DNA from 2 places in the Methylocystis borbori genome. Region 2 is predicted to be linked to the other one. Evidence: predicted binding sites of a transcription regulator. Region 2 holds the regulator's gene; the other holds the start of a gene.
What was found. Region 2 encodes PhoB, which activates phosphate uptake and scavenging genes when phosphate is short. Its sites were predicted from a motif close to TGTCATNNANCTGTCAT; they were not measured.

Region 1: V3H18_RS13685 (UDP-2,3-diacylglucosamine diphosphatase) is a predicted target of PhoB. The motif match lies at 2,154-2,170, and genes of this name have one in related genera.

Annotation. Positions count from the first base shown of each region.
Region 1 covers NZ_JAZHYN010000048.1:3,746-9,015, forward strand. Annotated here, with positions in the region: gene V3H18_RS13665 (hypothetical protein) at 1-198, shown strand, start outside; gene V3H18_RS13670 ((2Fe-2S)-binding protein) at 466-702, shown strand; gene bfr (bacterioferritin) at 735-1,214, shown strand; gene V3H18_RS13680 (helix-turn-helix domain-containing protein) at 1,291-1,908, opposite strand; gene V3H18_RS13685 (UDP-2,3-diacylglucosamine diphosphatase) at 2,222-3,115, shown strand; gene V3H18_RS13690 (glycosyltransferase family 4 protein) at 3,115-4,215, shown strand; gene V3H18_RS13695 (HesA/MoeB/ThiF family protein) at 4,345-5,124, shown strand; gene V3H18_RS13700 (RidA family protein) at 5,108-5,270, opposite strand, start outside.
Region 2 covers NZ_JAZHYN010000016.1:23,899-29,168, reverse strand. Annotated here, with positions in the region: gene pstA (phosphate ABC transporter permease PstA) at 1-275, shown strand, start outside; gene pstB (phosphate ABC transporter ATP-binding protein PstB) at 272-1,063, shown strand; gene phoU (phosphate signaling complex protein PhoU) at 1,087-1,803, shown strand; gene phoB (phosphate regulon transcriptional regulator PhoB) at 1,800-2,546, shown strand; gene V3H18_RS07295 (GcrA family cell cycle regulator) at 2,693-3,211, opposite strand; gene V3H18_RS07290 (aspartate aminotransferase family protein) at 3,631-4,827, shown strand; gene argF (ornithine carbamoyltransferase) at 4,827-5,270, shown strand, end outside.

The DNA.
Region 1 (5,270 bases), on a different contig from region 2:
GGCTATGGCGGGGGAGGGCCCGGCTGGGGAGGACCTGGCTGGGGAGGGTCCGGCTGGGGCGGCCCCCGCTATGGCGGTTGGGGCGGCCCGCGCTACGGCGGTTGGGGCGGCCCCCGTTGGGGGTGGGGCGGCGGTCCAGGGTGGCGGCGCCCCTATTGGGGACCACGCTATGGATGGGGCGGCGACGGCTATTGGTAAAAGCGCGACCCAGCCTGAGAATTTGGGAGCCGCGGACCGAATCGTCCGCGGCTTTTTTCACGGCCCCGCGTCCTCGCCGGCGTTCCCGCCAGAACATTTTTGCCCGGCACGGTCTTTGCCACGGACCAATCGGCGGCGCTTTCTGTCGGAAAAGCGACGCGCGATAGTTGGCAAACTAGAAGGATCGTTGTAAACTACTGATGTGAAAGACAGTTTGCAATCTTTCCAAAATAGGTAGTTTGCAATCTTTCCAAACTGGGCTATGCAATGATCGTCTGTTCGTGCAACGTCCTTTCGGACCGCGATGTGCAAGACACGCTGGGCCACCGCAACGACCGGCCTTCGGTAGCGGCGGTTTTTCGGCATATGGGCTGCGAGGCGAAATGCGGGCGCTGCGTGCGCAGCATCGTCGCCATCGTGGACCAGCACGCCGCGCGAGGAATGGATGAATGCGCGGGGAATGGCGATTGTGACGGCTGTCGCGCCGACGGATTGGCGGCGTAGATCAGAGTCTAGCCCATGGAAAGGATGCAGAAATGCGCGGTGACGCGAAGGTCATCGAATATCTAAATCGCGGTTTGCGCGCAGAATTGACGGCTGTCAATCAATACTGGCTGCATTATCGCATTTTTGACAATTGGGGCTATCTCGAACTCGCGAAGAAATGGCGCGAGGAATCCATCGAGGAAATGCATCACGCGGATCATTTCGCCAAGCGCATCCTTTTCCTCGAGGGCTTTCCCAATATGCAGGTTCTCGATCCGCTCCGCATCGGCCAGTCGGTCGAGGAGATCGTCAAGGCTGATCTCGCGACCGAACTCGAAGCCCGCAACAACTATCTGGAAGCCGCCGCTTATTGCCTCTCCATCAATGACCGGGTCTCGGAGCAGCTTTTCGAAACGGTCATCAAGAGCGAGGAAAAGCATATCGACTTCCTCGAGACGCAGCTCGAATTGATCAAGCAGCTCGGCGTGCAGCTTTACGCGCAAAAGCACGTGGGCGAACTCGAGTCCTGATCTTCTTCTTGATGGGGGAAGATCGCGCGCCGGCGGAGCGGGCTAACACGCCCGCCGCCGAGCTGCGGCGGGCCGCTCATTCCATCGCCGCGGCCTTCATGATGCACACCATCGTCGCCCGCGCCGGCGCGACGCCGCGATTGCGGATGATATGCGGTCGATCGCATCGGTAGCGCAGGGTCTCCCCCGCCTTCACGCTGGACTTTGCGCCCGCGACCTCGACTTCGAGCTCGCCCTCGCGCACGGAAAGGCTTTCGACCGAGCCGCGCTGATGCGCCTCCGATTCGAGCACGCCGCCTGAGTCGGCGGAAAATTCATAGCATTGCAGCCATTCGACCGTCTTGATCCAACCGATGATCGCGAGCCGGCATTTGCCGTCGTCGGAAACGAGAATGGGCGTCTCGGCCTTGCTGGTCTTTTCCAGGAAGGGGTCGTCCGCGGTCGTTTGCAGCACGCGCTCGATCGAAACGTCGAGCGCCTGCGCCAGTCGCCATATCGTCGCCAGGGTCGGATTGGTCTCGTTGCGCTCGATCTGGCTGATGATCGATTTGGCGACGCCGGACTGCTGGGACAATTCGGAAAGCGAGAGATTATAGGCTTTCCGCAGCCGCTGCACCGTGACGCCGAGCTGGCCGGAGAGCGCCAGCGCGCCGGCTTCCATGATCTTCTGCTTGTCGCGGCCTTCTATGCCCATGATCCTTCAGGCGCTCGGGATGCGCCCGCATTCTCCGATGCAAACCGGCCGGCAAGATAGCCGATCTCGTTCGAAATATCGAACGCCTTTGACCCCGTTCAGGACTCTCGCACAGATCGCGCTGGATCCGGACGGAGTCGCCCGAGCGCGGATCACGCGATCGATTCTTAAAGTCTAGAGCGCGCTTTAGGCGAAAGGCCGAATTCCGCTTATTCGCAGAGCGCTGTAGCCGCGCCGCCATCCTCTGTCATCTGACTGTGATGCGAATCTGGTCAATGACGCAAAGCGGCGACGGCGAGAGGCGGTAAGGCTCATGCTCGACAGCAACGCCATGGGAAAAGTCACCAGAACCGCGCAGGCCAAGGCGGCGCAATTGTTAGACCCTGTGAACGAAATCGCAGTCAAGCGCTATCGAACGCTCTTTCTCTCCGATCTGCATCTTGGCGCGCGGGGCGCGCAAGCGGAGTTGCTGCTCGACTTTCTCAAGCATAATGACGCCGACAAAGTCTATCTCGTCGGCGATATCGTCGACGGCTGGCGACTGAGAAACGGCTGGTACTGGCCGCAAGCGCATAATGACGTGGTGCAGAAGCTCCTGCGCAAGGCGCGCAAGGGCGCGCATGTCATCTATGTTCCCGGCAATCACGACGAATTCGCGCGCGATTATACGGGATTGAATTTCGGCGGCGTCGAAGTCGTCGACCACGCCTTGCACGAGACCGCCGACGGCAAGACCATGCTGGTCATCCATGGCGATCAATTCGACATTGTCGTGCGCAACGCCCGCTGGCTCGCCTTCTTCGGCGACTGGGCCTATGATTTCGCCATTGTCGTCAACACTTGGTTCAACCGCGCCCGCCGCATGTTCGGCGTCGGCTACTGGTCGCTCTCAGCCTGGGCGAAACTCAAGGTCAAGAACGCCGTGAATTTCATCGGCGATTTCGAGAACGCGCTGGCGTCGGAAGCCGTGCGGCGCGATGTCGACGGCGTGATTTGCGGCCATATCCATCACGCGACGATCAAGACCATTCAAGGCAAGCTCTACGTCAACACCGGCGATTTCGTCGAAAGCTGCACGGCGATCGCCGAGCATGACGACGGCCATTTTGAAATCCTACGCTGGCAGACCACGGCCGCCGAACGCGAGGCGGCGGCGGCCGCCCAGCGCGTGAAGGCCCTGCCGGCGCCGAGAGCGGCGGCTGCTTGATGCGGATATTGGTCGCGACGGACGCCTGGCGTCCGCAAGTCAACGGCGTCGTGCGATCGCTCGAGACGATGGCGCAATCCGCGCGCGCGCTCGGCGTCGAGATCGATTTTCTGACGCCGCGCGACTTCAATTCCCTGCCCATGCCGACCTATCCCGAGATCGGCCTGGCGCTGGCTTCTCCGCGCGCCGTCCGCCGGCGTCTCGAAGCCGGCTATGACCACGTCCATATTGCGACCGAGGGGCCGATCGGGCTTGTGACCCGCGCCGTTTGCATGCGCGCGGGCCGCTGCTTTACGACGAGTTTCCATACGCGCTTTCCCGAATATATTCAGGCGCGCTTCGGCCTGCCGGTCGGTCTCGCCTATGCGGCGCTGCGTCGCTTCCACAACGCCGGCGCCGGGGTGATGGTCTCGACGCCAAGTCTCGCGCGCGAATTATCCGCGCGCGGCTTTCGGCGCATCCTGCGCTGGTCGCGCGGCGTCGACCATGCGCTGTTCACGCCCGACGCCGCGACGCCGCTCGATTTTCCCCGGCCGATCTTCCTCTACGCCGGGCGTCTCGCCGTCGAGAAGAATGTCGAGGCCTTTCTCGAGCTCGATCTTCCCGGCACGAAGCTCCTCGCCGGCGACGGACCGGCGCGCGCGGGGCTTGAGGCCAAATTTCCGCAGGCGCGCTTCCTCGGCGTCAAGACCAGCGCCGAACTCGCCGCGCTCTACGCCTCCTCCGACGTCTTCGTCTTCCCCAGCCGCACCGACACGTTCGGGATGGTGCTGCTCGAAGCCATGGCCTGCGGCCTGCCGGTCGCGGCCTATCCCGTAATGGGTCCGCTCGACGTCATTGGCGCGAGCGGGGCCGGGGCGCTGAACGACGATCTGCGCCTCGCGGCGCTTGCCGCGCTCGACATCAAGCGCGAGGCGGCGCGCGCCCACGCCCTGACTTTCACCTGGGAGAATTGCGCCCGGCAGTTTCTCGATAATATCGCCTATGCGCGCGGCGCGGCCTCGCTCGGCGGCGTGGGACTCGAGGCGCTGCGCGATTCGGGCCAGGGGGCGAGCGAACGGCGGCGCGCCGCCGAGAAGCAGCGGGCGGTCCAGCCTTAGCGCGTGGCGTCACGACCGCTTTGGCGCCTTCCTCATACTTTGGGTGGAGACGGCAAGGCGCGGCCTGTATGGTCCCGCGGCGGCCGCGCAGCCAAGGGCTCTCGCGGCCCGGCTTCGCCGGAGACCAGCTTGAATCTCAGCCCCGAGGAAATCGAACGCTACGCCCGCCATCTCGTGCTGCGCGACGTGGGCGGCCCTGGCCAGCGCAAGCTTAAAGAGTCGCGCGTTCTCATTATCGGCGCGGGCGGACTCGGCGCGCCGCTGCTGCAATATCTCGCGGCCGCCGGCGTCGGCGCCCTCGGGATCGTCGATGACGACGCCGTGTCGCTCTCCAATCTGCAACGTCAGGTGATTCACGCGACGCCCGACGTCGGCCGCCCCAAGGTCGAGAGCGCAAGGGACGCCGTCGCGCGGCTCAATCCGCATGTCGCCGTCGAGCCGCATCCGCTGCGTCTTAACGAGAGCAACGCGCGCGCGCTTATCGCGCGTTACGATATCGTCGCCGACGGGTCGGATAATTTTGCGACGCGCTATCTCGTTTCCGACGCCTGCTATTATGAAAAAAAGCCGCTGGTGACGGCGGCGCTCGGCGGCTTCGACGCCTCGCTCACGACGCTGCGGCCTTTCGAAAGCGGCGCCGACGGCCCCAATCCCACCTATCGCTGCCTTTTTCCCGAGCCGCCGCCCGAAGGCGCGATCCCGACATGCGAGGAGGCCGGCGTGCTCGGCGCCCTCGCCGGCGTCGTCGGCGCGATGATGGCGCTTGAAGTCGTGCGGGAGATCGTCGGCTTTGGCGAAGGTCTCGTGGGCCGCCTGCTGCTCATCGACGCGCGAACCATGCGCTTCGAGACGATCCGCTACGCCTACGACCCCGAGAACCCGTTGATCGGCGTTAGAGCGCCGCGATGACGGCGATCTCGACCTTATAGTCGGGCGAGACGAGCTTGGCTTCCACCGTCGCGCGCGCCGGCGGATTGTCCTTGTCGACCCATTGGTCCCAGACGCCGTTCATCTCCGCGAAGCCCGCGATGTCGGCAAGATAGATGGTGGCGGAG
Region 2 (5,270 bases):
AGGCCGGCCTTGTCACCGGCGTGTTGCTCGCCATCGCGCGCGTCTCCGGCGAGACCGCGCCGCTCCTGTTCACCGCCCTCAACAACCAGTTCTGGAGCAGCGACCTCGCCGCGCCGATGGCGAGCCTGCCTGTCGTCATCTTCCAGTTCGCGCTCTCGCCATACAAGGACTGGCAGCAACTCGCCTGGACGGGCGCGCTGCTCATCACCGTCGCTGTTCTCGCTCTCTCGATCGCGGCCCGCGCCCTCAGCGCCGGGCGGAGGAAATCGAAATGAACGCCGCTGCTCAAATCGCCCAGGTAAAGGAACCGCTGACCAAAGTCTCGATGCGCAATCTCGACTTCTACTACGGCGAGTCGCATTCGCTCAAAAACGTCACCATGCCGCTATACACGAATAAGGTGACGTCTTTCATCGGCCCGTCGGGCTGCGGCAAGTCCACGCTGCTGCGCGTCCTGAACCGCATGTACGATCTCTATCCCGGCCAGCGCGCCGAAGGCGAGGTGCTGCTCGACGGCGAAAATATTCTCGATCCGGCGATCGACCTCAACGCGTTGCGCTCCCGGGTGGGCATGATCTTTCAAAAGCCGACGCCCTTTCCGATGTCGATCTACGAAAACATCGCTTTCGGCATCCGGCTCTACGAGAAGCTGCCGCGCGCCGACATGGACGCCCGCGTCGAGGCCGCGCTGCGCGGCGCCGCCTTGTGGGATGAGGTGAAGGACAAGCTCCAGACCAGCGGACTCGGTCTTTCCGGCGGCCAGCAACAGCGCCTGTGCATCGCCCGCAGCGTGGCGGTGCAGCCTGAGATTATTCTGTTCGATGAACCGTGTTCTGCGCTCGATCCGATCTCGACGGCGAAGGTCGAGGAGCTGATCGACGAATTGTCTTCCCGCTACACCATCGCGATCGTCACGCACAACATGCAGCAGGCGGTGCGCGTCTCCGACTATACCGCTTTCATGTATCTCGGCGAGCTTGTCGAATTCGGTGAGACCGACGACGTGTTCAACAAGCCGCAAGAAAAGCGCACGCTCGACTATATCACCGGCCGTTTCGGCTAACCAGCGATCCAAGGACGGCGCTCATGAGCGACCATATCGTCAAATCCTATGACCGTGACCTCGAAGCCCTCGGCCGGCGCATCGCCGAAATGGGCGGCGTCGCGGAGAAGATGCTGGCCGAGGCCATGGACGCGCTGTCGGCCTTCGACATCGATCTCGCCCATCGCGTCGTCTCCAGCGACCCGCGGCTCGACGCGCTGCAGCGCGAGATCGAGGAGAACGCCATTCTCACCATCGCGCGGCGCCAGCCGCTCGCGGTGGATCTGCGCGAATGCATCGCCGCGATCCGCATCTCCGGCGACATAGAGCGGGTCGGCGATCTCGCCAAGAACATCGCCAAACGCACGCTGAAGATCGCCTCGGAGGCGCGCGTGCCGCGCGCCATCGTCGGCCTCAAGTCGATGCACGAAATCGCCGCCATGCAATTGAAGGACGCGCTCGACGCCTATGCGCTGCGCGACACCGAGCGGGCGCGCGCGGTCTGGGAAAACGACACCGATCTCGACGCGCTCGAGGATTCGGTGTTTCGCGACCTCCTCACCTTCATGATGGAGGACCCGCGCAACATCTCCTTTTGCACGCATCTTCTGTTCTGCTCGAAAAATCTCGAGCGGATCGGCGACCACACCACGAATATTTCCGAGACTGTCGTCTATCTCGTCACCGGAGAGGCGATGCCGGTGGAGCGGCCCAAATCGCGCGCACCTGACTTCGGGGTCAAGGACGAGGCGGCGCAATGAACGAAACGACTTCCGCAGTCCTTCAGCGGAACGGGAAAGGCGATCGCGCGCCGCGCATTCTCCTCGTCGAGGACGAGACCTCGCTCGCGACGCTGCTGGTCTATAATTTGGAGGCGGAAGGCTATCAGGTCGAGCATGTCGACAATGGCGACGAAGCGGAGCTGCGGCTCGCCGAGTCGCCGCCCGATCTTGTTATTCTGGACTGGATGCTGCCGGGCGTCTCCGGCCTGGAGATTTGCCGGCGCCTGCGCGCGCGCGACAGCGCGAGGGACATGCCGGTGATCATGCTCACCGCTCGCGGCGAGGAAGGGGAGCGCGTGCGCGGCCTCTCGGTCGGAGCCGACGATTACGTCGTCAAGCCCTTCTCGACGCCAGAGCTCATGGCGCGGGTGCGGGCGCTGCTGCGTCGCGCCCGTCCCGAGCGCGTCGCGTCTAAGCTCACGCTCGGCGACATTGACCTCGACCGCGACACGCGCCGCGTGCGGCGCGGCGGGCGTGAAATCCATCTCGGCCCGACCGAATTCCGGCTGCTCGAATATTTCATGGAGAAGCCCGGCCGCGTCTTCACCCGCGCGCAGCTTCTCGACAGCGTCTGGGGCATGTCGGCGGAGATCGACGAGCGCACGGTCGACGTGCATGTCGGCCGGCTCCGCAAGGCGCTGATCCGCGGCCGCGAAAAGGATCCGATCCGCACCGTGCGCGGCGCCGGCTATTCCTTCGACGAGACTTTCGGACACGACTGATACGGATCTGATTGATCCATGCGCTTGGCGTCATTCCCGCCGAGGCGCAGTCCCGAGCGGAAATCCTGAGCGACATCCATGACGTTCGTTACGCATCGCGAACGCCGCCGAGCCGTTCGCGCGTAGACGGCGCGACGCGCCGCGCATCACGCGTAGCGTTGCGCCCGCAATTGATCGCGCGCGCGGCGTCTGTCCTGCGCCGGCTGATAGGCGACCCGCGCATGATAGCCGCAGTAGGGTCCGCCGCCGACCGTCGCCTTGCCGCCGCAGAAACGAAATTCCGGCGTCGTCGGATCGCCCATCGGCCAGCGGCACATGGACTCGCGCAGCTCCATCAGCGTCACGCGCTCCGAAATGGGGATGACCACTTCCTCCTCCCGCGCAACGCGGGGCGCGGCGAGGGCGTGCGGCGCGAAGGCCAAAGCGAGATTGCCATGCGTGGGCGCGCCGTTCATGCGCGCCTGGTTCTGACGCGGCGGTTTGGCCGCGCGCGGCCGTGGCGCCGCCGCCGTCTTCGCCCGCTCGGCGAGTCCCAGGCGATGAATCTTGCCGATCACGGCGTTGCGCGTGATGCCGGGTCCAAGTTCAGCGGCCACCTGGCTTGCGCTCAAGCCGTCGGTCCACAGTTTGCGCAGCAGTTCGACGCGTTCGTCGGTCCATGACATTGGATTCTCCCCTCCATCGGGTCGAGCGCGGATCGGAGTCTTTCCCCGACCGCAGCGCTGGCGTTTAGGCGCAGCGGCGATGAAACGCGCATCAACACTCGAGAGAACGCGCCCCAACCCACGCCGCGGGCGCTCACTAAAAACTCATGGATTTATTTTGAATCACGCGAGAGTCCCGCTGGCAAGCGCAAGAGGGGGTTCTCAACAGTCTTTCGCTGTGGGCGGCGCCCATGAGACTCATTTTTATCTTCTCCAAAGCCTCGCTTGCCGCCGCGGTTCGCCGCCGACAAACCACGGCCCGCCATGGATTTGACCGCGCCGCGCCGCAAGCTTAAAATCCCGTCTTGAACTGCCGCCCTAAAAAGGCGGCGCTTTGTTTTTCTGGCCCCTGCGGCGGCGGGCCTGATGGAGCAGGACTTTTGACGTCAGCGCTGTTTCCGACCTATGCGCGGGCCGATCTCGCCTTCACGCGCGGAGAAGGCGCGTGGCTGACCGCCGAGAACGGCGACCGCTATCTCGATTTCGGCGCGGGAGTCGCCGTGCTGTCGCTCGGCCATAATCATCCGCATCTCGTCGAGGCTTTGAAGCGCGCCGCCGAGTCCCCCTGGCACGTCTCCAATCTCTATCGCATCCCTCAGGCGGAGCGTCTCGCCGAGCGTCTCTGCACGGCGACATTCGCCGATCTTGTCTTCTTCGTTAATTCCGGCGCCGAGGCCGTGGAATGCGCGATCAAGACCGCGCGGAAATATCATGCGGCGAACGGCCAGCCCGAGCGCTATCGGCTGATCACCTTCGAGGGCGCCTTTCACGGCCGCACGCTTGCGACCATCGCCGCCGGCGGCAACGCCAAATATCTCGAAGGCTTCGGTCCGCCGCTCGAGGGCTTCGACCAGGTTCCCTTCGGCGACTTCGAGGCGGTCGAAGCCGCGATCACGAATGAAACGGCGGGCGTCCTGCTGGAGCCGATCCAGGGCGAAGGCGGCTTGCGCGTCTTTTCCGCCGCCTTTCTGACGAAGTTGCGCGCGCTCTGCGACGCGCGCGGCCTGCTGCTCGTTTTCGACGAGGTTCAATGCGGCGTCGGCCGCGCCGGCACATTCCTCGCCTGCGAACATGCTGGCGTCGCGCCCGACATCGCCGCGCTCGCCAAGGGACTTGGCGGCGGCTTTCCGATCGGCGCCTGTCTTTCGACGCGCGAAGCGGCCAAGGGGATGACGCTCGGCGCGCATGGCTCCACTTTCGGCGGCAATCCGCTGGCGGCGTCGGTCGGCGCGGCGGTGCTCGACATCGTGCTGGGCGAGGGCTTCCTCGCGCGCGTCGCGCGCCTTGGCGCGCTGTTGCGGCAAAGGCTCGCCGAGCTTGAAGACCGCTATCCGGCGATCATCGAGGAGGTGCGCGGCGAAGGCTTGATGTTCGGGCTCAAGACGCGCATCCCCAACGGCGATTTCGCGGCGGCCGCCCGCGCGCAGGGGCTCTTGACCGTGCTCGCCGGCGACAATGTCGTGCGCCTGCTGCCGCCGCTCATCATCGACGAAGCCGACATCGCCGAGGCCGTGTCCCGGCTCTCGGCCGCTTGCGCGCGCCTCGCCGCCCCGGCCGAGAAAGTGGGAGCGGCGTGATGACCGCGCATTCGGTGACGCGTCCGCGCTCCTTTCTCGATCTCTCCGATCATTCCGGCGAAGAGCTGCGCCGCATTCTGGAGATCGCCAGATCCCTGAAGGCGCGCCGCGTCAAAGGCGTCGAGCCGCAAGAGCGCCCGCTCGCGGGCAAATATCTCGGCATGGTGTTCGACAAGCCTTCGACCCGCACGCGAGTCTCTTTCGACGTCGCCATGCGCGATCTTGGCGGCGAGACCATCATGCTGACGGGCGCCGAAATGCAGCTCGGGCGCGGCGAGACCATCGCCGACACGGCGCGCGTCCTGTCGCGCTTCCTCGACGCGATCATGATCCGCATTCTCTCGCATGACGATCTTGTCGATCTCGGGCGTTACGCGACGATCCCCGTCATCAACGGCCTCACCAAATTCTCGCATCCCTGCCAGGTGATGGCGGATGTGCTG